3 linked regions of the Pyrobaculum calidifontis JCM 11548 genome follow. The main gene of each other region encodes a partner of the protein of the gene in region 3 in a complex. Links are inferred from orthologs where the notes say so. Each region holds a gene or a part of one and is shown on either strand. Other genes may lie near its edges.

Evidence for each region.
Region 1: PCAL_RS11135 (region 3) and PCAL_RS00090 share a complex: the UniProt entries of both Methanocaldococcus jannaschii proteins name them as parts of the 50S ribosomal subunit. The link is inferred for Pyrobaculum calidifontis JCM 11548 from one-to-one orthologs.
Region 2: PCAL_RS11135 (region 3) and rpl3p share a complex: the UniProt entries of both Methanocaldococcus jannaschii proteins name them as parts of the 50S ribosomal subunit. The link is inferred for Pyrobaculum calidifontis JCM 11548 from one-to-one orthologs.

What each region holds. Positions count from the first base shown.
Region 1 is NC_009073.1:8,771-16,102, forward strand. What follows is about bases 2,365-5,124. They hold PCAL_RS00090 (50S ribosomal protein L2), read right to left. Parts: upstream 4,232-5,124; coding sequence 3,497-4,231; downstream 2,365-3,496. Other genes in these bases: PCAL_RS00080 (TFIIB-type zinc ribbon-containing protein), read right to left, coding at 2,365-2,409; fni (type 2 isopentenyl-diphosphate Delta-isomerase), read right to left, coding at 2,439-3,497; PCAL_RS00095 (30S ribosomal protein S17e), read left to right, coding at 4,558-4,773; PCAL_RS00100 (peptidylprolyl isomerase), read left to right, coding at 4,776-5,124. Also shown: PCAL_RS00065 (SDR family oxidoreductase), read left to right, coding at 1-35; glyA (serine hydroxymethyltransferase), read right to left, coding at 32-1,324; PCAL_RS00075 (cyclic pyranopterin monophosphate synthase MoaC), read right to left, coding at 1,355-2,083; more of PCAL_RS00080, read right to left, coding at 2,080-2,364; more of PCAL_RS00100, read left to right, coding at 5,125-5,465; PCAL_RS00105 (Ntn hydrolase family protein), read left to right, coding at 5,494-6,099; eno (phosphopyruvate hydratase), read left to right, coding at 6,102-7,332. UniProt on the Methanocaldococcus jannaschii protein: One of the primary rRNA binding proteins. Required for association of the 30S and 50S subunits to form the 70S ribosome, for tRNA binding and peptide bond formation. It has been suggested to have peptidyltransferase activity; this is somewhat controversial.
Region 2 is NC_009073.1:1,469,332-1,476,668, reverse strand. What follows is about bases 2,365-5,129. They hold rpl3p (50S ribosomal protein L3), read right to left. Parts: upstream 4,373-5,129; coding sequence 3,356-4,372; downstream 2,365-3,355. Other genes in these bases: PCAL_RS08380 (MDR/zinc-dependent alcohol dehydrogenase-like family protein), read right to left, coding at 4,917-5,129; PCAL_RS08385 (PaREP1 family protein), read left to right, coding at 4,462-4,920; rpl4p (50S ribosomal protein L4), read right to left, coding at 2,487-3,344; PCAL_RS08400 (50S ribosomal protein L23), read right to left, coding at 2,365-2,490. Also shown: PCAL_RS08425 (ribosome biogenesis protein), read right to left, coding at 1-332; PCAL_RS08420 (DNA-directed RNA polymerase subunit L), read right to left, coding at 329-598; PCAL_RS08415 (DUF2067 family protein), read right to left, coding at 595-1,194; PCAL_RS08410 (exosome complex RNA-binding protein Csl4), read left to right, coding at 1,248-1,781; PCAL_RS08405 (hypothetical protein), read left to right, coding at 1,809-2,171; more of PCAL_RS08400, read right to left, coding at 2,245-2,364; more of PCAL_RS08380, read right to left, coding at 5,130-5,870; PCAL_RS08370 (hypothetical protein), read right to left, coding at 6,950-7,337. UniProt on the Methanocaldococcus jannaschii protein: One of the primary rRNA binding proteins, it binds directly near the 3'-end of the 23S rRNA, where it nucleates assembly of the 50S subunit.
Region 3 is NC_009073.1:1,943,953-1,951,344, reverse strand. The notes cover bases 2,962-5,781. They hold PCAL_RS11135 (50S ribosomal protein L13), read right to left. Parts: upstream 4,742-5,781; coding sequence 4,181-4,741; downstream 2,962-4,180. Other genes in these bases: PCAL_RS11125 (DNA-directed RNA polymerase subunit D), read right to left, coding at 5,132-5,781; PCAL_RS11130 (50S ribosomal protein L18e), read right to left, coding at 4,738-5,106; PCAL_RS11140 (30S ribosomal protein S9), read right to left, coding at 3,736-4,176; PCAL_RS11145 (DNA-directed RNA polymerase subunit N), read right to left, coding at 3,539-3,739; PCAL_RS11150 (U6 snRNA-associated Sm-like protein LSm6), read right to left, coding at 3,247-3,507. Outside these bases: PCAL_RS11165 (RIO1 family regulatory kinase/ATPase domain-containing protein), read left to right, coding at 1-295; PCAL_RS11160 (DUF460 domain-containing protein), read left to right, coding at 299-2,050; more of PCAL_RS11155, read right to left, coding at 2,042-2,961; more of PCAL_RS11125, read right to left, coding at 5,782-5,908; PCAL_RS11120 (30S ribosomal protein S12), read right to left, coding at 5,909-6,352; PCAL_RS11115 (NusA-like transcription termination signal-binding factor), read right to left, coding at 6,382-6,816; PCAL_RS11110 (50S ribosomal protein L30e), read right to left, coding at 6,809-7,114; rpoA2 (DNA-directed RNA polymerase subunit A''), read right to left, coding at 7,148-7,392. UniProt on the Methanocaldococcus jannaschii protein: This protein is one of the early assembly proteins of the 50S ribosomal subunit, although it is not seen to bind rRNA by itself. It is important during the early stages of 50S assembly.

The DNA.
Region 1 (7,332 bases), 1.9 Mb from region 3 along the record:
TACTAATTGACGGCGGGCGGACTCTGTGTATTTAAGCCAGCAGATTAAGCGATGCAAATACCTCTTCTATCACTTCTCTGCTCGCCTTAAAGCCGTATTTCACCTCCACGAACCCCCTCCTGAAATCTACTACGTCGCGTCTAACCGAGGCTGGGTCCTCGCCGCGTAAAACTCTCGCAATAAACTTGGCTATTTCCCTCATCTCGTCTTTCCCCATGCCAAACCTAGTCATCTCCTGGACCCCAATCCTAATGCCGCTTGGCTTTACCACGCTTCTGTCCCAGGGGAGGGCATTTTTGTTCACTATGATATTAGCCTCCTCCAACAGCGCTGCAACTTTGTCGCCTCCGCCGTACTTTGACACGTCAACTGCCACCTGGTGCGTCTTCGTGAAGCCGAGTCTCTCGGCCACGGGCGTGACGCCCTCCTCGGCCAAGGCCTCAGCCAAGGCTTTGGCGTTTTCCACAACTCTGCTCGCATATTCGTGTCCAAACAGCTTCATCTCGACGAGAGTTATATATGTGGCCACGTAGCGGTGAAGATGGTAATTCGATGTAAATGTTGGAAATACAGCCTTCTGAATTTGGCCGTTTGCATCATCACCTAGATTGGTCGCTATGAGACCTCCCTGAGGCCCTGGGAAAGTCTTATGAGTAGACGACGTAATTACGTCGGCCCCCTCTCTGAGGGGATTTGGGAAGACGCCCCCCACTATTAGCCCCAGGACGTGGGCTGAGTCGTGTAGCACGTAGGCCCCAATACCTTTGGCTATTTCGGCAACCTCTTTGATGGGGTGTGGAAATAAGTAGAGAGAGCCGCCAAGTATTACGAGATTTGGCCGCTTATCCTCAAGAACTTTACGCGCGGCGTCTACATCGACGTTGAAGTTCTCCAAGTCCCAGGGCAATTCCACAGTCTTTATCCTCAACGCCTTTAGCCCGCCCACGTTGCTATGGCTAATGTGGCCGCCGCATCTAATGGGAAGCGACGCCACAGATCCCCCTTCTGGCACTAGGGCAAAGTACGTAGCCAGGTTGGCCACTGTGCCAGAAATTGGCCTCACATCCACAAATTTTGCGCCAAGGACCTCGGCGAATTCCTTCACCAACGCCTCCTCAACCACGTCAACATACTTCGTCCCTTGGTAGTACCTACTGCCAATTGTCCCCTCGGCGTATCTGCCGCCGAAGTCATTTATGTAAAAAATCTCTGCAAGAGGCGACATCACGTTCTCTGACGCGATGAGGTTTATAGTCTCCCACCTCCTCCACCTATTGTGGCGCAAGACGACGTCTAAAACCTCTTTAATCTCCCTTGGGATCATTAAGACGTAGATCTTACCAATATAAATCGGTTAGTCTAGAGATATCGACGTAATTCTAGTATGCGGATACTGCCCCGCTTCGTCTTTCTCATACTTCTTCAACATGTCCCATATAGTCAAAAGGGCAACCCCCGCCGAGAAGAGGGCCTCTGGAGCCGGCGACACGTCTCTAGCCTTCACCTCCACGCGCACCTCCACCGCGTCGACTACCTCTATATCGATCTTATAGTGTTGAATTTTTGGACAAACGCCACCGACAATTTCGCAGAACCTCTTAGAACTTAGAGATGCCGCAGTCTGTGCCGCGTAAAGCGGGTGCCCCTTCTCGACAGGCCTTTTCACGAGCTCAAGGCTCTTCAACATAAGTCTCCCAAACGCCCTCGCCGACAGATCTCCACGGCGCTCAAATGGGGCCTCTTGCAACTCGCCTTGTATCTCCACGGGAGATCCCTTCACCTTTGCCTCAACTAACATGTTCCTCATCTCCACGGCCCCCGAAGCCACTGCCCCAACTAAGGCGCCGAAAAGCACGTCCATTTCAACACCGGTTTGCCACTCCGCGACGCCCTCCACGTACAGCCTACCCCCTCTACACGTTGCGCCGGCACGGAGTGGCACTGGATGTAAGAACGGCAAATGGCGGTAGGCCTCCGCCGCGCCCTTAGCCGCAACTACCGTATTACACCTGCTGAGCCCGAGTTCCACTGAAGCCTTCGCATATCTATACACGTCGAGCTTCTTTGAAACGTCGACTATCATCCCCAACACTTCTCCACCTCTGCATACAACTTCTCTAACTCCGCCGGCGCCAGTTTCCTCCTCTCCGCACGTTGTATCAGTATCTTCCCCGCCAGCAACCTGGCGCTCTTTTCATCGAGCTCTTGCCTAAGCTTAGAGAGCAATTCGCTACACTCTTCAATGGGCTCATCTATATATTTCTCAAAGAGCTTCGCCTTCTTTATCTCCAGCTCAGCCCACGTCAAGTCCGCTTGAGGCAGAGGCCACCTATGCCCACATTTTTTACACACAAACTCACCGCTGGGCGCCAACATTATCTCCCTAGAGCCACATCTTGGACACGACACCAAAAATCACTATGTGGCAGTTAATAAAGCTAACAACGGAGGCCTCTCTGCTCAATCCACTCCCTCAGCCTAGGGCCATACACCCTGGGGACCTTGGCCAAGTCGGAGACCCGCCTAGCGCCCACCAAAAACATAGCAACCTTGAGCTCCGTCAAGACGGCGCTGATCTCCTCCCTAATTCTCCCATCTAAGACAGCTCTTAGCAGAGGCTGAGACATTGTAAAAAAGTTCGCCCCAAGAGCCAGAGCCCTTGCCCCATCAAGTCCGCTTCTAACTCCGCCAGAGGCTATCACATACCCCCCAAAGACAGACCTAACCTCACATATAGAGGCCGCAGTGGGTATACCCCACGTCTTAAAAACCTCGGAAATACGCCTATACAGCTCTAGGCCAGCCCCCAGCGCCCTAGCCCCCTCAATAGACACAAACGAGGTGCCGCCCAGCCCGCCCACGTCTATGGCATCTACAACTCCAGCGAGGCGCTCCGCCACTTCTTTAGATATTCCATTGCCCACCTCTTTCACAATAACGGGCTTCCCCACCGCCCTCTTGACAAGCTTGATTTTCTCCAACACGCCGCGGAACCGCGGCTCCCCCTCGGGCTGAACCACCTCCTGCGCGGCGTTTAGATGAATCGCTACAGCATAGGCGTCAATCATCTCCACAGCCTCCACAACCCACTCCACCACCTTCTCCTCAGGCAACGCAGAAAGCTGGGGAGCGCCCAAGTTGGCCACCTTGGGGATAGTGGGGGCGTGTTGTTTTACCACCTCAAAAGTCCACCTAACTGAGGGATTTTGCAACGCAACACGTTGAGAGCCGACATACATCGGGATGCCAAACTCCTCAGCTGCCTTGGCGAGCTCTGCGTTAATTTTACCGGCGAGCTCTGTGCCTCCAGTCATTGCACCGATGCCAAAAGGCGCGCTCACCTTAGCCCCCAGGAAATCCGCCGAGAGGTCTACATCCGCCAAGTCAAGCTCGGGCAGAGCGTTGTGGATGAGGAGAACCTCGTCAAACCAAGGCGAGCCTACTTGAGAAACGTCAGAATAAGCTAAGTGGATGTGGTCGTCCTTTCTCTTCTCCATTACTGTTTCTGCTGAGCCCTAGCTCTTACACAGCCTCTGCCAGTACAACGCGAGCCAATAAACCCGACCTTCTGGCCAGGCGGCGCGGTCTTTGGAACCGGCGTGCCGCCCTTCTGGTGAGACCCACCGCCATGCGGGTGGGCATAAGGCGACATCGCCTTGCCTCTCACAGTCGGATACTTCCAAGACTTAGCCCTAGCCCTGTGGTACTTCTTGCCAGCTTTTACAAACGGCTTCTCAACCCTCCCTCCGCCAGCCACAATGCCAATCGTAGCTCTACCCCTTGCGTCAACCTCAATCACTCTGCCACTGGGAAGACGGACAATTGTCTTATTCTCCTCAGGCCTCTGACCAATTACCAGGGCATACGTACCTCCAGACCTGGCAAACTTCCCCCCGTCCCCAAACCGCTTCTCAACGTTAAACACCATGGTACCCTCCGGAATTTTACCAAGCGGCAACACGTTCCCCACGGCGGGCGGCGCGTCGGGGCCCACCTGTATTACCTGCCCTACGTAGAGGCCCTCAGCAGCGTAGTTGAAAAACTCGACCCCATTCTCCATTCTGATTTTCGCCACAGGCGCATTGAGGCCTGGCTCATGTAATATCTCTACGACAATGCCCCTCCCCGAGATGTTAGGAGGGTAACGGACAGGGCCGTCCCGCTTCCAACTGGGCGACCTAAACTGCGAGCCGCCTCTTCCGCGCCGCTGTACCAAAATGCGCTTACCCATATACGCGCGGTAATGCACATCGTTTATAAATTTGATGCCCCAACCTAGGGATAGGCAAATCGACAAAGTAGACCCCAGCTTCACAATCGCCACGCCTGCCCGTGTACCTACACATCGCTTCGCAATCACCGCTAGGACCGCCCACATAGTCGCGGAGCGCGTATGGCTCTGCTGTAACCTTTGAAGCCAGCAGAGGCACAAGGCGCGAAGAGTTATATGCAGAGGTGCCTCTAGGCGTAGTGATGAAATGCACCTAACCCGAGAGGTGGCGAGCTCACGGTACGCTGAGGGTTAAACTTTATATACCGGGTCGTGGGTGGTGCGCCATGGGTCGCGTGAAGCCGAAGTTTATAAAGTCGCTTGCGGAGAAGCTTTTAGAGGCGTACCCCGACAGGTTTACCGAGAGCTTTAAAGAAAACAAGAAGGCGGTGGCCGAGCTCGCAGATATACCCAGCAAGACTGTGCGCAACAAAGTGGCTGGATACATTACTAGACTTGTGAAACGGCAGAAGGCAAAGGAAAAGGCTGAGCAAGCCGCGTAGCTATGCCTCTGTCCAAGGGCGACTACATACTTCTGGACTACACGGTGGTGTCTAAAGATGACAACAAAGTAGTTGAGACGACGGTGGAGGCCGTGGCCAAGGAGGCCGGCATCTACAGGCCCGAGAACGTGTACGGACCCCGCCTCATCGTCCTGGGCGAGACGCAACTTTGGGAGCCGGTGGAGAACGCCTTGCTGTCCATAGACGAGGGGCAAGACTTCGAGGTAGAGGTGCCGCCTGAGAAGGCCTATGGAGTAAGAGACCCGAACAAGGTCAAGGTTGTCTCTATTAGGGAATTCCACCGCCACGGCATTGTTCCACAGGTAGACGATGTTGTGGAGTACGAGGGGCAACGGGCGCGGGTGGTGTCGATCTCGGGAGGACGCGTGGTGTTAGACTTCAACCACCCGCTGGCCGGCAAGGCGTTTATTGTCAGAGGACGTGTAGTAAAGAAGCTAACTACAGTGGAAGAGAAGGCGTTGGCTCTGTTAAAGCTGTATTTGCCTAGGATTTCTGAGGAGAAGGTCAAGGTGGCTGTTGAAGGCGATGTAATAACACTGCAACTGCCAGCCGAGGTATTGCTCTACGAGCGGATTGGTGGTATTCTTCTCCAGTACGTCTCAGAAGTTTCTACTCGTTTTCCAGAGGTGAGGCGTGTTAGGTTTATAGAGGAGGTTGAAGTAAGGAGTTAATTTTTAAAGGTGGCTCAGCGGCGCTTACATGACCACCACTGTTGGCATAGTGGCTAAAGACGGCGTAGTTCTTGCCACCGACAAGCGGGTCACCGCCGGCTACTACATTGCACACAAGGCCGGCGAAAAGATCTGGAAAATCGACGACCACGTGGCGGCCACGATGTCGGGGGGCGTGGCAGACCTGCAGTCCGTCTTATCCTTTCTCTCGCTACGCGCGCGGGAATACCGCGTTGAGCACAAGAGGCCTATACCAATACGCGCGTTGGTAAACTACGTCTCTCTACTCCTGTTCTACTCTCGCCCATATATCTACCTTGTACACTCAATAGTAGGCGGCGTAGACGCGGAAGAGGGCCCTGTCCTCTACATGGTGGATTGGCTTGGCACTGTGACCAAGGAGAAGTACATAGCGACTGGCAGTGGGTCTCCCTATGCCAAAGGCGCTTTGGAGGTGGCGTATAGAGAGGATCTTACAATCGACGAGGCTGTGGAGTTGGCCATCAGGGCAGTAAAGGCGGCCATTAGAAACGACCCAGGCTCTGGCGAGGGCATAGACGTAGTTACCATAACCAAGAGCGACGGCTTTAGGCGGGTGTTTACAACACAGCAGAAAATCATAATTCCAGAGTAGCCATGGAGATCAAAGATGTTGCGATAAGGAAGATTTTCACGGGGAGGGGCGACTTAACGGTTGAGGTGGAGGTGGCCACTGAGGACTTTGTGGCCAAGGCCGCGGCGCCGGCCGGGGCGTCTAGGGGGGCCAACGAAGTTGTGTACTTCCCTGAGGAGGGCATCGATGCGGCAATTGCGGCGTTTGAGCGGCTGGTGGCGCCAGAGGTGGTGGGGCTAGACGTGAGCGAGCCATATGTGGTAGATGGGAAGTTGGAGGAGGTGGACGGCACTGCGAGGTTCGAGCGTATAGGGGGCGCCGTTGCCATAGCTACCTCGTTTGCCTCGGCTGAGGCTGGTGCCGCGTCTCTTGGGCTTCCCCTCTTCTCCTTCATTGGCGGGGCTTATGCCAGGAGGCTCCCGCTCCCCCTGGGCAACGTGATAGGAGGGGGGAAGCACAGCAGAGGCCTCGGCCCAGATATACAAGAGTTCTTGGCGATACCGCTGAATCCCCCCGACATCTTCACAGCTATTTACACAAACGTAGAAATTCACAAGAGGGCTCTCAAGGGGATCTTGAAGGTGGACGCGAGTTTCACCGGTGGGAAAAACGACGAGGGGGCTTGGACGCCTCGCATATCCTCTCGCACCGCCTTGAGGATATTAAAAGAGACGGCAGAGGAGGTGGGTAAGGAGGTGGGCGTTGAGGTGGGGATCGGCGTAGATGTAGCCGCCTCTAGTCTCTGGAACGGCGAAAGGTACGTCTACAAAAACGAGGGGGTTGAGAGGGGGCCTAGGGAGCAGTTGGAGTTTATCGCGAAGCTGATCGAGGAGTTCGACTTGGTATATGTAGAGGACCCGTTCCATGAAGAGGACTTTCAATCCTTTGCAGAGCTCACCGACCGTTTTAGAGACAGGCTCATAGTCGGCGATGACCTGTTTGTAACAAACCCCGACAGGATAAGGCACGGCGGCAGACTTAAGGCCGCGACTGGCGTAATTATTAAGCCTGACCAAATAGGCACGCTACTCCGCGCCCATACAGCCGTGTCAACAGCCAGGGAGTACGGGCTGAAGATCGTGGTATCGCACAGATCTGGCGACACTGAGTACAAGACACTTGCACACGTCGCCGTTGGTTTTGGAGCCGAGGTCATAAAAACTGGGATTATGGGCGGCGAGAGGACGGCCAAATTGAACGAGCTCATTAGAATAGGGGAGTACTTAGGCAGGTGGGGGAACATATCGCGAATTA
Region 2 (7,337 bases), 470 kb from region 3 along the record:
AGAGAGACAAAGTTGTTGTAGTTCTTGGGCACCCTGGTCTCCGGCTTGACGGAGATTATGTAGTCGCCCACAGTGTGTACAAACGCCCGCCCCCTCCCCGCCCTGTTCAAGAGGCTGTACTGAAACGCCAGAAGCACTTGGTGAACAATGTCGGGCCTGCCCCTCCTCTCCGCCTTGTCCAACTTGGCCATGGCCACGTGGTGTCTAGCCCGGTCCAGCAGTATTTCGCCCGGCTTCTTCCCCCTCCTCCTGGCGTCAGCCACTATGGCTGGGTGCCGCCACAAGCTCTCTGGCACTAGCTCCAGCGCGGCCTCGGCCAAGACGAGGATCACTGGAAGAAGCCTCTTTCGAGCTCTTCTAAGTCTCTTAAGATGGCCTCCACCGCCCTCTTGACGGCGTCTAGGGGGTTGCCCCGCCTCACCTTGACCTTAAAGGTGACGTTTTCCTGAAGGGGGTGGTCTACGTCGAATTGGACGTACTCGACGTCGGGGTCTTTTGACAGATATTCGACGAGCGGCGAGAATAGGGTGTAGGTCTCGCCCTTGGCCTTGAACTCCAGGTAGGACTCGTCTAGTCTAACTATGTCTATGCTTATCACGGCGCCTTTTTCTCAACAATTTTTAAAATTGCCTCTCTAGCCTCCTCCAGAGGCTTTCTTAGGCTGATAAGCTCGCCTCTGTTCAATACGCCCGCCTTGGCTAACTCCTCCACGGCCTCCTCCAGCCCCTTGCCCGTGGCGTAGGCGTACGCCACTACTACCCGCTTTGCGTGAGGAGTTATCCTCAGCCCCTCGGCCTCTAGGTACATCTTTGAGAGAGCCTCCGCCGTCTTCAACACCTCTTCGTACTCCGCCGTTGTCTCCAGTGCAGAGCCTTTCACGGCCGAGGGGTAGCCCCTCAGCGTTAACGCGTCGGCGATTACGTCGGGGGGTATGGGCCTGGCGAGCTCCACGTCTCTGAAGAGGACTAGGAGGGGCACTCGTCTCCGCTCTCTCCCCCGGCGCGCCAGGCCGGCCAGGCTTTTCACGAGGGCCGCGGCTTCCTCGAGCTTCTTCTCGTCGCCCTGCAGTTGTACGTAGACGTGTGTAAGCCGGACGTCCACGAGGTATTCAACGTCGAGGTGCCGCTCTAGGAAGGCGAGGAACTTCTCCACCTCCCCTCTGTCGTGGAATTTAAAGGACAGGCCGATGTACACGGCGCATGTTGAAGGCAGTTTAAAAAAATATATACTGAGGAGCTTTGCCCCACGTGAAGAAGGTAGTTACGCCAGGAGAGACTGTGGCTTATGCGGAGGAGTTTGAGGTTAGGGGAGCGGCCTACCTCAACAGCTACAAGTACATGGCCTCGGCCACGGGCACGGCGGCCTACGACCCCAAGGCGCACCTAGCCGTGGTGAAGCCCTTCCGCGAACCCCCCATTCCGCCCCCCGGCACAGTGGTGTATTGCGTAGTGTTGGGCAAGGGGCGCCGGGCGTACCAGCTCAAGTGCTTCGCGGTAGAGGGGGAGCGGGGCCCCGTGGACATGAAGTACCAAATCACTGGAGTCTTGCCCAACTTCTTCGCCGACGGGGAATTCGGCATAGGCGACTACATAAGGGCAAAGGTGGTCTCCACCTACGGCCCGCCTCTCGTCGTCTCCACGAGGGGGGCCACATACGGCGTAGTGCTCTCCAGGTGCCCCAAATGCGGCTCTCTGTTGAAGAGGAGGGGAAACACTCTTTACTGCCCCAACTGCGGCGCCGAGGTCAAGAGGAAGATCGCCGTGGGGTATTACACCGCGTAGCTTAAATACACGCCCAGGTTTTTAGACGTGGAGTCTGTCTTAAAGGAGATTGAGAAGTACTGGCCACACTTCCTCGAGAGCGACTTGGCGAAGGGCTACAGGAGCGAGGTGGAGAAATTCCGCGCGTGGCTCAAGACCGTGGGCATCCGCCTCTTCTCGCTCCGCGCAAGAGAGGCCGCAGAGCGCGGAAACCCAGTGGCGCGCGACTACCCAGAGGAGTACATAAAGGGCCTCGTGAGGAGGGGCGGGGCGAGAGTCCTCGTAAACCTCTTCGCCGCGTACCTAGTCCAGGCAAAAGTGGTATCCCAGTACTACCTCATTAAGAACAAGTACGTCGCCGGCGGCGAGTCTATAGCCACCTGGATCCGCCTACTGAAAAAAGAAAAGTAAAAAACACGTAGGCAGTAGGGGTCGGTGATGTGGGTTTTAAGTACTGACTAGTGATGTAGAACCCACGAACTGACTACAGGACTCCCAGCTTTGTCAATAGGTCCATCGCGCTGTAGCCCTCGGCGAGTTTTACATATGCCTTCTTCTCCCCGCGCGGCGTTATGAGCGTGTTGACCTTCTCCACTTTGACGTTGTAGAGTCTCTGCACTTCGTCTGCTATCTGCTTCTTAGTGGCGGTCCTCTCCACGATTATGGTTATCTTGTTCTCCCGCTCCGCGAGCCTCAAGGCCTTCTCAGTGATGACAAACCTCTTGATCATAGGAACAGTCCCTTCAGCCTTTCCACAGCCGTGGCGGTCCAGAGGGTCAGCCGCCCCGGCACGCCGCCGGGAGCCAGCACCAGCATGTTTAAGTGGCTCACTGGCACAACGTCTACGCCTGGGAAATTCCTAACGGCGCCTATTAGAGGCACGTCCAGCTCCGACACCACGACTAACACGCTCTTAGGCTCCTTGTACCTCCTGCCGCGCATCTTCCCCTTCCCAGCCCTAATTTTCACGCCCTCCGCCGCCCTCTCCACGTCGGGCCAGAGGCCCAGCACCTCGAAGAGCTTCTTCGCCTCCTTGGCCTTAGCAATTTTCTCAGCATCCCCCGACACCACAAGCGGCAGAGAGGGGACCTTCTCCACCATGTGCCCCCTGGCGGCTACCCACGACTTGTACGCAGTGGCCGCTATGGCGGACCTAATGGCCAAGTTCTTCTCCTTCCAGTTAATCTCCTCGTGCAACTTCTTCTCAGGCCTCGGCGGGTGGGCCCTCCTGCCTCCCCTAGTGTTAGGGGCAAAGCAGCCACGCGGCCAGAGATGCCCCTTGTACCTCGGAATTCTCGCAATTCCCAAGCCCACGCCAAAGGACTCGCAACTGTGTTCTTTGCCAGCGCCCTCGTAGACGCCCTTAGGCTGAAACCTCGCGCTCAAGGCGCTTAAGTAGGCTCTCCTAATCAAGTCGGGCCTCACGGGCTCGTAGAAGTGTATCGGCGTCTCTATGTCGGCCATGTACTGCCCATTTACGTCATAAACCTTAAGAGCCTCGGGAGGCCTCTCCTCCGCTGGTTTTATGTACGGCGAGAGGTCCAGAAGCTTGAACTTCAACAACTCTTTAACCACGGCGCCCATATTGGCCCAGTTTAAATACTTTGAGAACTAACCCAAACCACCTGCGGCTCTGCGGCTGGCGGCGCCTTCTTAGGCGGTCTAACTGGGTATCTAAGCACGACAAGCCTCTTCCTAGCCCCAGGCACGCTGCCCTGCAGAAGGATGTACGGCCCCTTTATAACGCCGTAGTGCGGAAAGCCAGACTTGGGTGTAATCTCGGCGCCGTTGTCCCCTATCTTTAGAATCCTCTTGTTGTACTCAGTGCGCTGGTGGAAGCCCATCTGGCCCGGCCTGGGCTGAGTGAACATAAGCGCCGGCGCCTGGGGGCCTATGGTGCCCGTCCGCCTGTGGCCCTTCCTGTGCTTGTGCCACCTCGGGAGGATAGTGACGCCGAACCTCTTCACTACGCCCTGGTAGCCCTTGCCCTTAGTGACCGCAATCACGTCGACCAGCTGGCCAGGCGTAAAGACGTCCTTCGGCGACACGGTCTTCCCCAGGAGCGATATGGCGAAGTTAATCCTCTCGTCTATGCTGGGCACTCCGCCCACGGGGATTTCCAAGACCTCGGGCGTCTTTTTCCCAATGCCGGAGAGCCTGGGCTGAGTAGCCACGAGGACTCTCACGTCGACAGCCACGTCTCTGTACTCCTCCAACGCCTTCAACTGCTTCTCAGTGTCAAACTTCTCCGGCAAAGTGAGAACTCTCCTCAAGTCGGCCGGTGGCTCAGAGACCCAAGCCTCCCCCACCGCCACCTTGTAGCCGTTGGTTGGGTCCAGGGTGTAAAGCCTCACCGCGGCCACGTAAAGAGGAGGCGCGTCGAGGACTGTGACAGCCTTCACCACCTCTTTCCCATAAAGCGGGCTAGTGGGCCTGTCGTCTACAACAACGGCGTGGAGCATCCCCGCCTTATACGCGGCAAAGCCCAAGAGCGTCGGCTTCCCCAGGTTGACCTCAGGCCACGTGCGCACCCTAGGCACAATATCCGCCGCGCGCTTCCTCGGATAGACTCCCATCGAGCCTCTACGCGGCCTATTGATCTTAAGACCCATGCCCCCGCACAATGGACCAGTTTATTAACTTTAACCCGTAGCCGTAAACACATTTAAGCAGACGCCCACAAGCCCATGCGGACTACGTATTGCCAAAGGAAGTTGCAGAAGTGGCCAAGGCCGTGGCGCAGAGGCGCGGTAAGTCCGTAGAACAGTCGCTGGTTGACGCCGTGTTGCGAGAGCTAGACCCGCAGGAGAGAGCCGTCGTCTACTTGAGGCTGGCGGAGAAGTACCTCGCCGAGGCTGAGGAGCTTTACGCAAGGGGCGACCTAGTGCAGGCGGGGGAGAAGTACTGGGGGGCTGTGGTCGCGCTGTTGAGCGTTGTAGCAGAGAAGAGGGGGATGCCGAATTACACGCAGAGAGGCTTGTGGGAGGCGGTAGAGGCGTTGGTGGAGGAGACTGGGAATCCGGAGTATTCAACGCTGTTCAGCATCGCCGAGAAGCTACATGCGAATTTTTACCACAACTTCCTCAAAAAGCCCTCCTTTGACAGACACAGAGAGGAGGCGCTGAGGCTTGTGGAAATGTTAAAGCGGCTGGCCGCCTAGGAGACGCGGACTGCCACCTTAGTCGGCGACTTTTCCACGGCGTATTCAAAGGCCTCCCGCGCCTCTGCGAGAGGGAAGACGGCGTCTAGAGTGGGCTTAACCGCGCCGCTTAGCAGAAGGCGTATCGCCTCCCTAAACTCCCTAAAGGTGCCGCACCTCGACCCCACCACAGCCACCTCCTTCACCACGAAGTACGTGGCGTTGAAAGTCGCTGGGAGGCCCGGCGTGGACTTCAGGTGGACGACCCCCCTGGGCTTGGCCAAGCGCACCGCCAGCTCCAGCGCCGAGGGGTCACCCGAGGCCTCGAAGACCACGTCGTAGGCGGATTCGGCCGGCTCCTCCACCACTGCGTCTACGAACTTGGCGAGGGTTGCGGCCTTCCTGCTCCCCCGCCTAACCACGCCGTCTACCCGCGACGCGCCGAGTGCCCTCGCCGCCTGCGCCGCCAGCTGGGCCACGTTACCCGTGCCAATCACAGCCACCTTGTCCCCAGGGCGAATCGGCCTAATGGCAAAGGCGTTTAACACCGCGGCGAGGGGCTCCACGAAGATGCCCAACTCCGGCGGCCCATCGAAGACGTGCAACGCCGTGGGCGGGGCGGCGAAGAACTCCGCCATGCCCCCGTCGAAGTCTATGCCCAAGGTCCGCTTGTAGGGACAGTGGGTATACAGCCCCGACCTACAGTAGTCGCAAGACCAGTCCGGGAAGTTTATCTCGCTCACCACCCGCCTCCCCACCAAGTGGGGCGGCCCCTCCACCACTATTCCCACAACCTCGTGGCCAGGCACGAGGGGGCGCTTAAAGAGAGGGTATGTGCCAACGTAGAAGGCCTTGTCAGTTCCACATATCCCCACGAGCTCGCTCCTCACAAGGGCATACCCCTCCACCCTGGGCACCGCCACCTCTCGCACAAAGAGCCTCCTAGGCCCCTCCAAGACAGCCGCAAGCACGTCAAAAACACGGGATAAAAATATAAGATGTGGCGGGCAGGCCGCCGTAAATACGCCAGACTTTTCGCAACAGTCGCGCGTCATAGTGTCTGCCAACCCATAAAGTGTTTCGTTCACAAGCCGACTCTCCTCTCTCCAACACAATAATCCATGGCGCTTAGCTAATTGACTGCGCTTCAAAGTTTAAAAATAGCTAAGAAATCCTTATAGGGCGGGGGAGGGAGAGTCAGCGAGCCTGGTGTCGGTCAAGGATCCCCCTGCCAAGCTGTTCATCATCCCTCCCCCCGATGAGTCTTCTCCAGTCTACACAACTTTTTGAAGGTCCAAACGCGGTATATAACTTAGAGATGTACAACGCAACATAGTGGGTTTGCTGAAAGTAAAACTCGACACAAGCGGTGACTCACCTGCGCTTTATGGAAAGTGTGAGATAGATAGGCGACCTCGGCAATGAGGCCTTGCGCCGCAGAAGGTGCGTAAGAGCGGGCAGGATATTGGGTCTACGCCTTTCAAATGCTTTGAGGACTAGAACACTTGTTGCAAACTCAATAGCGCAGAAGTCAATCTTATGTGATAGAACAAGAGAAGGCCTAGAGACGGCTCGCCGCGCTTCCGCTCCGTCCTCCACATTTGCCGTATCTCTCTTCACTTTCTAACCCTATAATCGTCTCGTTTATCTACTTCACAAATGAGATGGCGTCTCTGCTACCCATATATCTCTGATATTGCCAAAAGTGAAATCTGGCGGTACACGGACAGTCATTTACCGCCTTTACGCCAACCCTCGGCAAAGGAGAAGTAGCGCTGGCTTCGCTCTGAAGCGGCAAGTAAAAGTAGCGCCTTGTGTCAGAATAAGAGACATGGTTAATCACGCAGATGAGGACAGGTGGCGGGCCCGGTGGGATTTGTGGGCGGCTTTGCCTGAACCCACGACCTACGGCTCCGGAGGCCGCCGCTCTGTCCTGACTGAGCTACGGGCCCCTGGCGTACCTAGACCCATTTTTTAAAATTTTACATCTCTAAGGAGATTAAGCGAGGAGACGTCCCCAGTGGCGTTGAGAAAAAGAACGTGCCGACGCCTATGTCACTAATTCCTTTAATAGCTGTGAAATTATGTCGTAGATGTTGTTGAGCCTCGATCTTACGAAGGCCCAACTGCCGCTCACTATGAGATAGAAGAGCAGTCTCTCTACTCCTAGGGGGCTTATAGAGACGAAGACTCCGTCTCCGTTGAACGGTGTGCCAGCGGTTAAGTAGACGCCGCTTTTGCGAAATTCCGTATCTCCCACTTTCACCTCGCCGCCCTCCCTTAGCCTGCCATGTATTCCAAATGAGATGTGCAACTCCGCGCGGGGCGGTTCCCCCATTTTGAGTTCTATCAATGCGCGGGAGAGGTCGGCGAGCCCCCTCTTAAGGAGTAGGAAATCCTCTGTTACAACGCCTACCGCCCCCCTCTGTAGATTGGCT
Region 3 (7,392 bases):
ACGAGTGGCGGAGGACGTGTTAGAGACGGTGGCCACGGCCTTGCGCATAGGCATCGTCCACGGAGACCTTTCTCCCTACAACGTCATTGCCGGAGAGCGCGGCTACGTCATCGACTGGCCGCAGTGGATGCCTACAGATAGCCCAGGCGCCGAGGCGTATCTAAGACGCGACCTTGAGAACATCTCAGCGTTTTTCCGAAGGGTTGGGGTTGAGCTTCAGTTAAAGGACTTCGAGCTCGGCCGCGGCATGGGGGACGCGTTTGTGGAGCTCATAAATAAAAACCTGAGAATGTAACACGTGCCCATCCTTGGCATAGACGTTGTGCCTGGCGGCGGATTTGCCTACGTGGTTCTTGAGAATAATGTCGTCGTGGAGAGAGGGGTAACAGACGTACGCAACTTGGTTAATCTGTTTAAAAAATACCGTTGCGAAGTTTTGGCTGTCGACAGCGTAAGCGAGCTGTTTCAACACGGCCGGCTGTTGATCAAGGCGTTGGGCAGACTGCCCTACGTGGTTAACGTGGTGGAGGTCACCAGGGGCATGGAGCTTAAAAGCACCGAGGACCTTGTCAGAGAATATTTCGGTGTTGAAAAGGGGCGGCTAGACCCCCTTGAGACCGCGTTTTACCTAGCCATGCTTGCACAGAGGGGGGTAGGCACGCCGGTTAAACTTTTTGAAGAGGAGACCGTAATCTTGATACACCGCCGCATTTCCACGACGCCGGGCGGCATGAGCAGGAATCGGTATATGAGGAATGTGACTCATAGGATAAAGGCGCTTATGGCCAAGATCGAGGCAAGGCTTAAGGAGGCTAAACTAGACTACGACTTGTTTGTAAAAGAGGAGTCTGGCGAGGTGAGCTCTGCGAAGTTTGTAGTGTATGCAAATAGAGAGGTGGTGAGGCGCTACGTCAAGCCCATGAGGAGCATAGACGTGGCAGTCTCCATATTTTCTCTCCCAGCCAAACGCGGCGAGGAGGCGCATACATTGCGCTACCTAATAATCGGCGTGGACCCAGGCGTTGTGACAGGCTTAGCCATTTTGACGCTGGACGGGGAAGTTTTAGACACGGTGGCACGGCGCAGTTTTTCACGCGGGGATTTAGTTAGATATGTACAACAGTGGGGCGTCCCCGTCCTCGTGGCGACAGACGTGGGAGAGGCCCCGGAGTACGTCAAACGCCTCGCCGCAATGGTGGGGGCGGCGTTGTACACACCTGGCAGAGACTTGTCGACGGAGGAAAAGGCGCAGATAGTTGAAAGAACTGGCTGGCGGGTCAAGACTACTCATGAGAGAGATGCGCTGGCCGCGGCGTATAGGGCGTATTTGGAGTACAAGCCCAAGTTTGAGAGAATTGAGAAAGAGTTTGGCGCCATTCTTAAGCCGGAGCAGATGGCGTATGCGAAGGCGCTGGTAATAAGAGGCTACTCTATTGCGCAGGCGGTTTCCGAGGCGCTTAAGAGAAAGGAGAGGGGTGAGACAAGGGTGGTGTATATAACGGTCGAAAAGCCCTGTAGTTCAGAAGACGAGAAGTTGTCCTCGCTTGTAAAGGCGTTGCAGTACGAGAACCAACAGTTGCAGAGGGAAGTAGAGGAGTTGAGGAGAGAGAATGCCGCCTTGCGTAGGGCAATGGAAGACGAGAAGTGGAAGGACGTCAAATACAGGGAAATGCAAATGAGAATAGAGCAGCTTCTGCGAACATTAGGCGAAAAGGAGGCGGAGATCAACTCGCTCAAGAAGACTTTTGTAGAAGTCCTCATGGACAGAGAGAGATACAGGGTGGTTCACAAGACTGAGCTGTCCGAGTGCCGCGGCGGCGAATATGCCGGGACCATATGTAAAAACTTTGAAAGTCTCGATGAGGCAGTTGCGCGCAAGTCGCTCGGGGTGCCCCTCAAGGAGGTGGTGAAGCTAGACCTCGGCGAGTTCTACGTAGTAGACATGGACAAGGTGGCGGAGCTCGTAGCCGAAATTAAGAGGAGGTTAGACGAGCGCAAAGGCGTTGACTTAAAGAAAATAGTGGAGGAGTACCGTCGGGGCCTAGTATAGGCTTACTTCGCCTCTCAGAATTAGCTCAGTTACCTGCGTTATTCGGTCCATTTCCTCTTTAGCAATAGCCTCGGCTTCTCTGCGCAGTTCGCCAGTCAGCTCGCCACTGCTTAATATTTCCACGTTCAAGATCTTGGGCTCGTTTATCGGCTTGCCGATCTGCGAAACTACCTCCACGTAGACTTCTACGACGTCTTTTACCTCTTTGTATATCCTATCCGCGATTCTCTGCGCCACGACGTTGTAGATCTTGCCAACGTGGCTGACGGGGTTCTTCCCGGCAGCCGCTTCAAGAGACATGGAGCGCATAGGGGTTATGAGCCCGTTTGCCTTATTGCCTCTCCCCGTCATTCCATCGTCACCGTGTTCAGCCGATGTGCCTGTCACCGTGAGATAGAATATGTCGTATTCCGGCTTGTCTGCCGCATTTACGGTGACCTCCACGTTGTAATCTGGCATAATCTTAGCCGCCAAGTCTTCAATGGCGCGTTTTACATCCTCTTTCACTGAGATGTAGTGACTCTTATCTTTGACAAGTCGGCTAATCATGGCGCACGCCACCGTCAATTTGACCTCCTTCCCCACTCTAACGCCCATTACTTTGACGTCTTCGCCAACCTCGGGGTACTTGGACTTAAAATCGCGGGAATTCAACAACCTCTCCGTCTTGTACACAAGCTCCTCAAGCGGCGTCAAGGGGGCATAACCCACGCCGACCGATGTGTCGTTTGCGAGAGGCACCCCCCTCACTCCCAAGTCGTAGATGCCCACCAAATCGGCCGAGCCTTGACCAATTCTGTAATCGATTATTGTATGCACGTCTGGGTCTAGGAAACGAAAGTGGCTCTTCAGCCAATCCCGCGCGGCTTGGATCACAATGGTTCCAAGCGGTATCTTCACAGTCCCATCTTTTGTCTTAACTTCTGAAGTGGCTCTGCCTGACACTATTATGTATATGGGCTGTATAACTTCGCCCCCGCCGAACTTAGGCGCAGCCTGGCCGCCAACTACCAAAGTCTTGTCCACGTTGTGGTGTAGAATTACGCCGAAGTGCTCCAGGTAGTACCTAGATAAGTACCGGCTCACCCACTCGGAAATCCCATCTGCTATGTAGTCTGGGTGCCCTTGGCCCTTCCTCTCCACTATTTCAACAAGCCGCTTGGCCGTCGGAATTTTATCAACTTTCTCTACGACTATCATGAGGACACGTCGATGGCTGAGACATATATAACTTGCGACCCGCGGACCACTATACGGCCATACCGAGTGACTGGTTCTCCACTTCGGTCGAGCTCAGCGGCGTCGTCCAACACTAGGTTCATACAACTGTCGTAGGCGGTCAATACGCCTTTTACGGCAATGCCGCCCTTAAGCCGCGCCACCACCTCCTTGTTTAACATCTTTGTAAGCACTTTAATAGGAGATGGGAGCTTTACTTGTTGCGACGACTTCGACATATTGAGCCTTAAACCCTCCAATATATAAAACTTAGCCCCTTCTCTCGTAAACCAGCAAGTCGTCTATCCACTCCACATGGGCCATTAAGGTCCTTCTGCAACAATACCTAACGACGCCCAGCTCGTCAAGGACACGGCCGGGATGTTCGCCGGCCAGCACCCGCTTTTTAAAAACGGCGTAGAGATGGCCCAGCGGCTTTCCGCAAGTAAAACACCTAACTGGAATAATCATCTATAAGCCTTCTGCCTTTTGCTTCTCGCGTGCTTTATTCCAGGCTTTTTAGGCTCAGTCCTACGGGGATCTCCCTTAAGCATGTAGGGGTCGTACTCCTCGTACAGCTTCTTCAATTCCTCGCTCTGGAAATAAGCTACAAGACCCCTGGCAATGGCGATCCTAGTGGCAATTGCCTGCCCCATATACCCCCCACCTCTCACATTAACCTCAATATCCACCTTCTTAGCCAAATCGCCGGCGAGAATGAGAGGCTCTTGCATCTTGACTCTCGCCATTTCTATCGGCCAAAGCTCAAGGGGATATCCATTAATTCTCACCCGCCCCATCCCCGGCTTAATTATGGCCCTGGCTACCGCAGTTTTCTTCTTCCCTACAGAGATAATGACTCTGGGGTTCTCCTGCAAGATAGAGACCCAAGGCATCTCGCCTTCCATAACCCTATCCGCTGGTTGCTTGTTTTATTTTTTTCGCCCACACCTCCTTGGCCTTGTTCCACTTCTCCCACGCCGCTGGGTCAATACTGCGCCACACCTCTTCAAGTGTCACAAACTGCATGAGCGGCCTAACCCTCAGCTTGGCGGCAGGAACCTCATAGAGGACTAGGCGCCGCCGCTGAATAAAGTCCAGGGGGATCGACATATAGACCCTAAGCCTCTTTAACGCATCACGCCCACTCTCAACTTTCTTGGGCAACATCCCCCTGACAACTCTCTTAAATACCCTATCGGGCCTCCTCGGTATCTTTGGCCCAGCCTTCTCAGGATTGTAGTGAGTCCTCCACTCGCTGATTTTGCGCATGAACCACTCCACTACCATCTTCCTATCCCCCGTCACAACAAGTTTCTCCGCGTTCACCACCACCACCCGAAGCTCAGGCTTAGACAACAGGATTTTGGCCACATATGACGCAAGACGGCCCATTATGTGTCCCTCGGCGTCTATTACTATTTCGCCTTTCTCAGGTATTTGCGAAAGGTCGAGAACTTTTTTGACGATCATATCACTATCTTTACGCCGCTCCCCTTGGGATTCCGCCTAACTAACTCAGGTATTGTCAAAACCTCTCCGCCGGCCTCTACCACCTTCTTCCACGCCTTTGGAGTTACGCTGACGGCCGCTACAACGACACGCTTTTTGAGCTCGCCTCCGCCAAGCAACTTCCCAGGGATTACAACTACGTCTCCATCATTGGCAACTCTATTTAGCTTGCCCACATTGACTACAACTCTACTCCGCCTAGGCCTCTCCACGAGTTCGGCAATGGCCCTCCATATGTTGGCAGAGTTGGCAGTGGCGGCCTTTCTAAGAAATCTGATAAGCATCCTCAACTGCCTATTTGTCGGACCCGTGGGATTAGGAGGCATACCGCCACCCCGAGATGCCCAGTATTTAAAGTTTTGCCTCAGCCTTCCTGCTCAAGGCGTCTAGAAAGTCTTCAAATTTTTTCTTCAATATTCTAAAAGCCTCGCGCAACGCAGTCTCGGCGTCATAATTCCCAAACGACTCAATCCAAAACACATACTTATCCTTTTCCCACTCTACCACGATGCCGCCTCCGCACATCTCTTTGCACGTGGTCGCCTTGTTAAACGTGCACTCTAACGGGTTTTCAAGATTGCGGCACACCTCTTTACACATTTCTCTACACTCCTCTCTCTTCACAACTACCTTGGGATAGTAGTAGTAGCTTGCCAGTGCGGCTTGCCACTTTGCGTGATCTCTGGCTCGGCCGAGTTTCGCATAAGCCTCAACAACCACTGACTGGCCTTCTACAAGTTTTACAATTGGAATATCTTTATATACCGGTGCGACATCTGGTCTATCGGCCACTAGGTCTCCGGCATATACCACCACATCTCCTGTCGCGTTTACTTGGAGAGTAAGCCTAACGGTGCATTCAGAGGGGTCCACGAGGCCCGATTCGCAGTCTTCTATCGGCGGCAGGTCTTTGAGCGGCGTTGTAAGCGGTATAAGGCCAAGTCTGTGCGCCAACATTTCGTCGTACATCACCGACGTATTGTTAACCACAACCACGCTGTCTATGGCTAAGACGGGCAACTCGGAGATGATTACCCTCCTGAGCGAGTTTATAAGCGATGGGGGCACGCCCTCTACAACTGCCTTGGCAAAAAACTGCGACTTTTCAACTATGGAGACCTTTGGCATTTACCTTGTCGGCTTCTGCTTTTTACCACGCCAAATGGCCCAGAGAGATACGCCGTTTACTTTGACGACTTTAAACCTGACCCCCGGGATGTCTCCAAGAGACTTGCCCTCGGGGCCTCCTATGCGTTCTATTATAACTTCGTCGTGCTCATTTATGTAGTTTAAGCCACCGTCGTATGGCACAAAGGCTGTCACTACTTTCCCATTTTTTACCAACTGTACTCTGACGCATTTTCTGACGGCGGCATTAGGCTTCCTCGCCTCAACTCCAACTTTCTCGAGCACTATTCCTCTAGCCATGGGGGCGCCCTCAAGTGGGTCATACTTCTCTGCAAGGCCCAACATCCTGCGCTTGTAAGTCACGTCGTTCCACCTAAACTTCTGCCGCTTTTTCTTAAGCTTGCCGCCTGCGAAGAGGCCGTACGGCGACTTTTTCCCAGGCACGCCTACCGCAACTGCTTGCTTAATAAACTTTATGCCAGGATAATTTTCTCGATGTCGTAATAACGCTTGGCCAAAAGCTTTGCCCTAGCTATGTTACGGCCGTTCTTCCCTATCGCTATTCCCTTGTCCTCTGGCACAACCGTAGTTATAGCCACCTTGGCCCCCGACGGCGCCTTTGTAATTTTCACCACGATAACCCTTGCCGGGTACAGACTGTTTTTAATAAGTTCCTCTGGCGTGTCGCCTGCCTCTACTACCTCTACGTCTTTCCCAATTATTTGGCGCAACATTTTCACATTAGCGCCGCCCTTGCCCACGGCCAGCGCCGCTTGGTTTTTCTGTACCACAAATATGATACGAGAGTACTCGTGGTCTACTACGACGTCTATGGGGGTGACCCCCGTTATGCTCTCGAAAAGAGTGGCGTACCTAATTTCATCTTCAGTAAGCCTGATATCAGGCATGCTCCACAAGCTTCAAAATTTCGCTCTGACCTGGGTCAACTACGGCGAGTGCCATTATCTTATGAGGCCTCTTCGCCGCGGCGCCCAGTTCTATACTCGAACCTGGAAATGTGAAAATGGGCACTCCCGCCAGCTTCGCATAGTATTCTATGTCTTCTCTAGCCCACCTGGGGGCATTTGCCGCTATTATTACCAACTTCGGCGCGCCAGTTAGGAGAGACTTCTTAGTTTCCCTAAGCCCTATAATCACCTTGCCAGTGTTTATTGCCACCTGCAACTCTCTGCCTATGTCAATCACGTCTGCGCGATTAAGAGGAATTTTTAAGCTTTATCAAAATCGCATTAAGAGCTTGACGATCCCCGTGCCTATTGGCACGTGCTTTCCAGCAATTATGTTCTCCACTACGCCTTTGAAGCGCTCCTCCTCCCCCCTAACCGCGGCCTCTATCAACGTTTTAACAGTTACCTCAAACGCCGCGCGGGCGAGTGGAGACTCCTTAGCTCCAACGACGCCGTGGCGGCCAATGGGCCTTACTCTACCAGACCAAGTCATGGCATCTGCCACTAGGTACATGT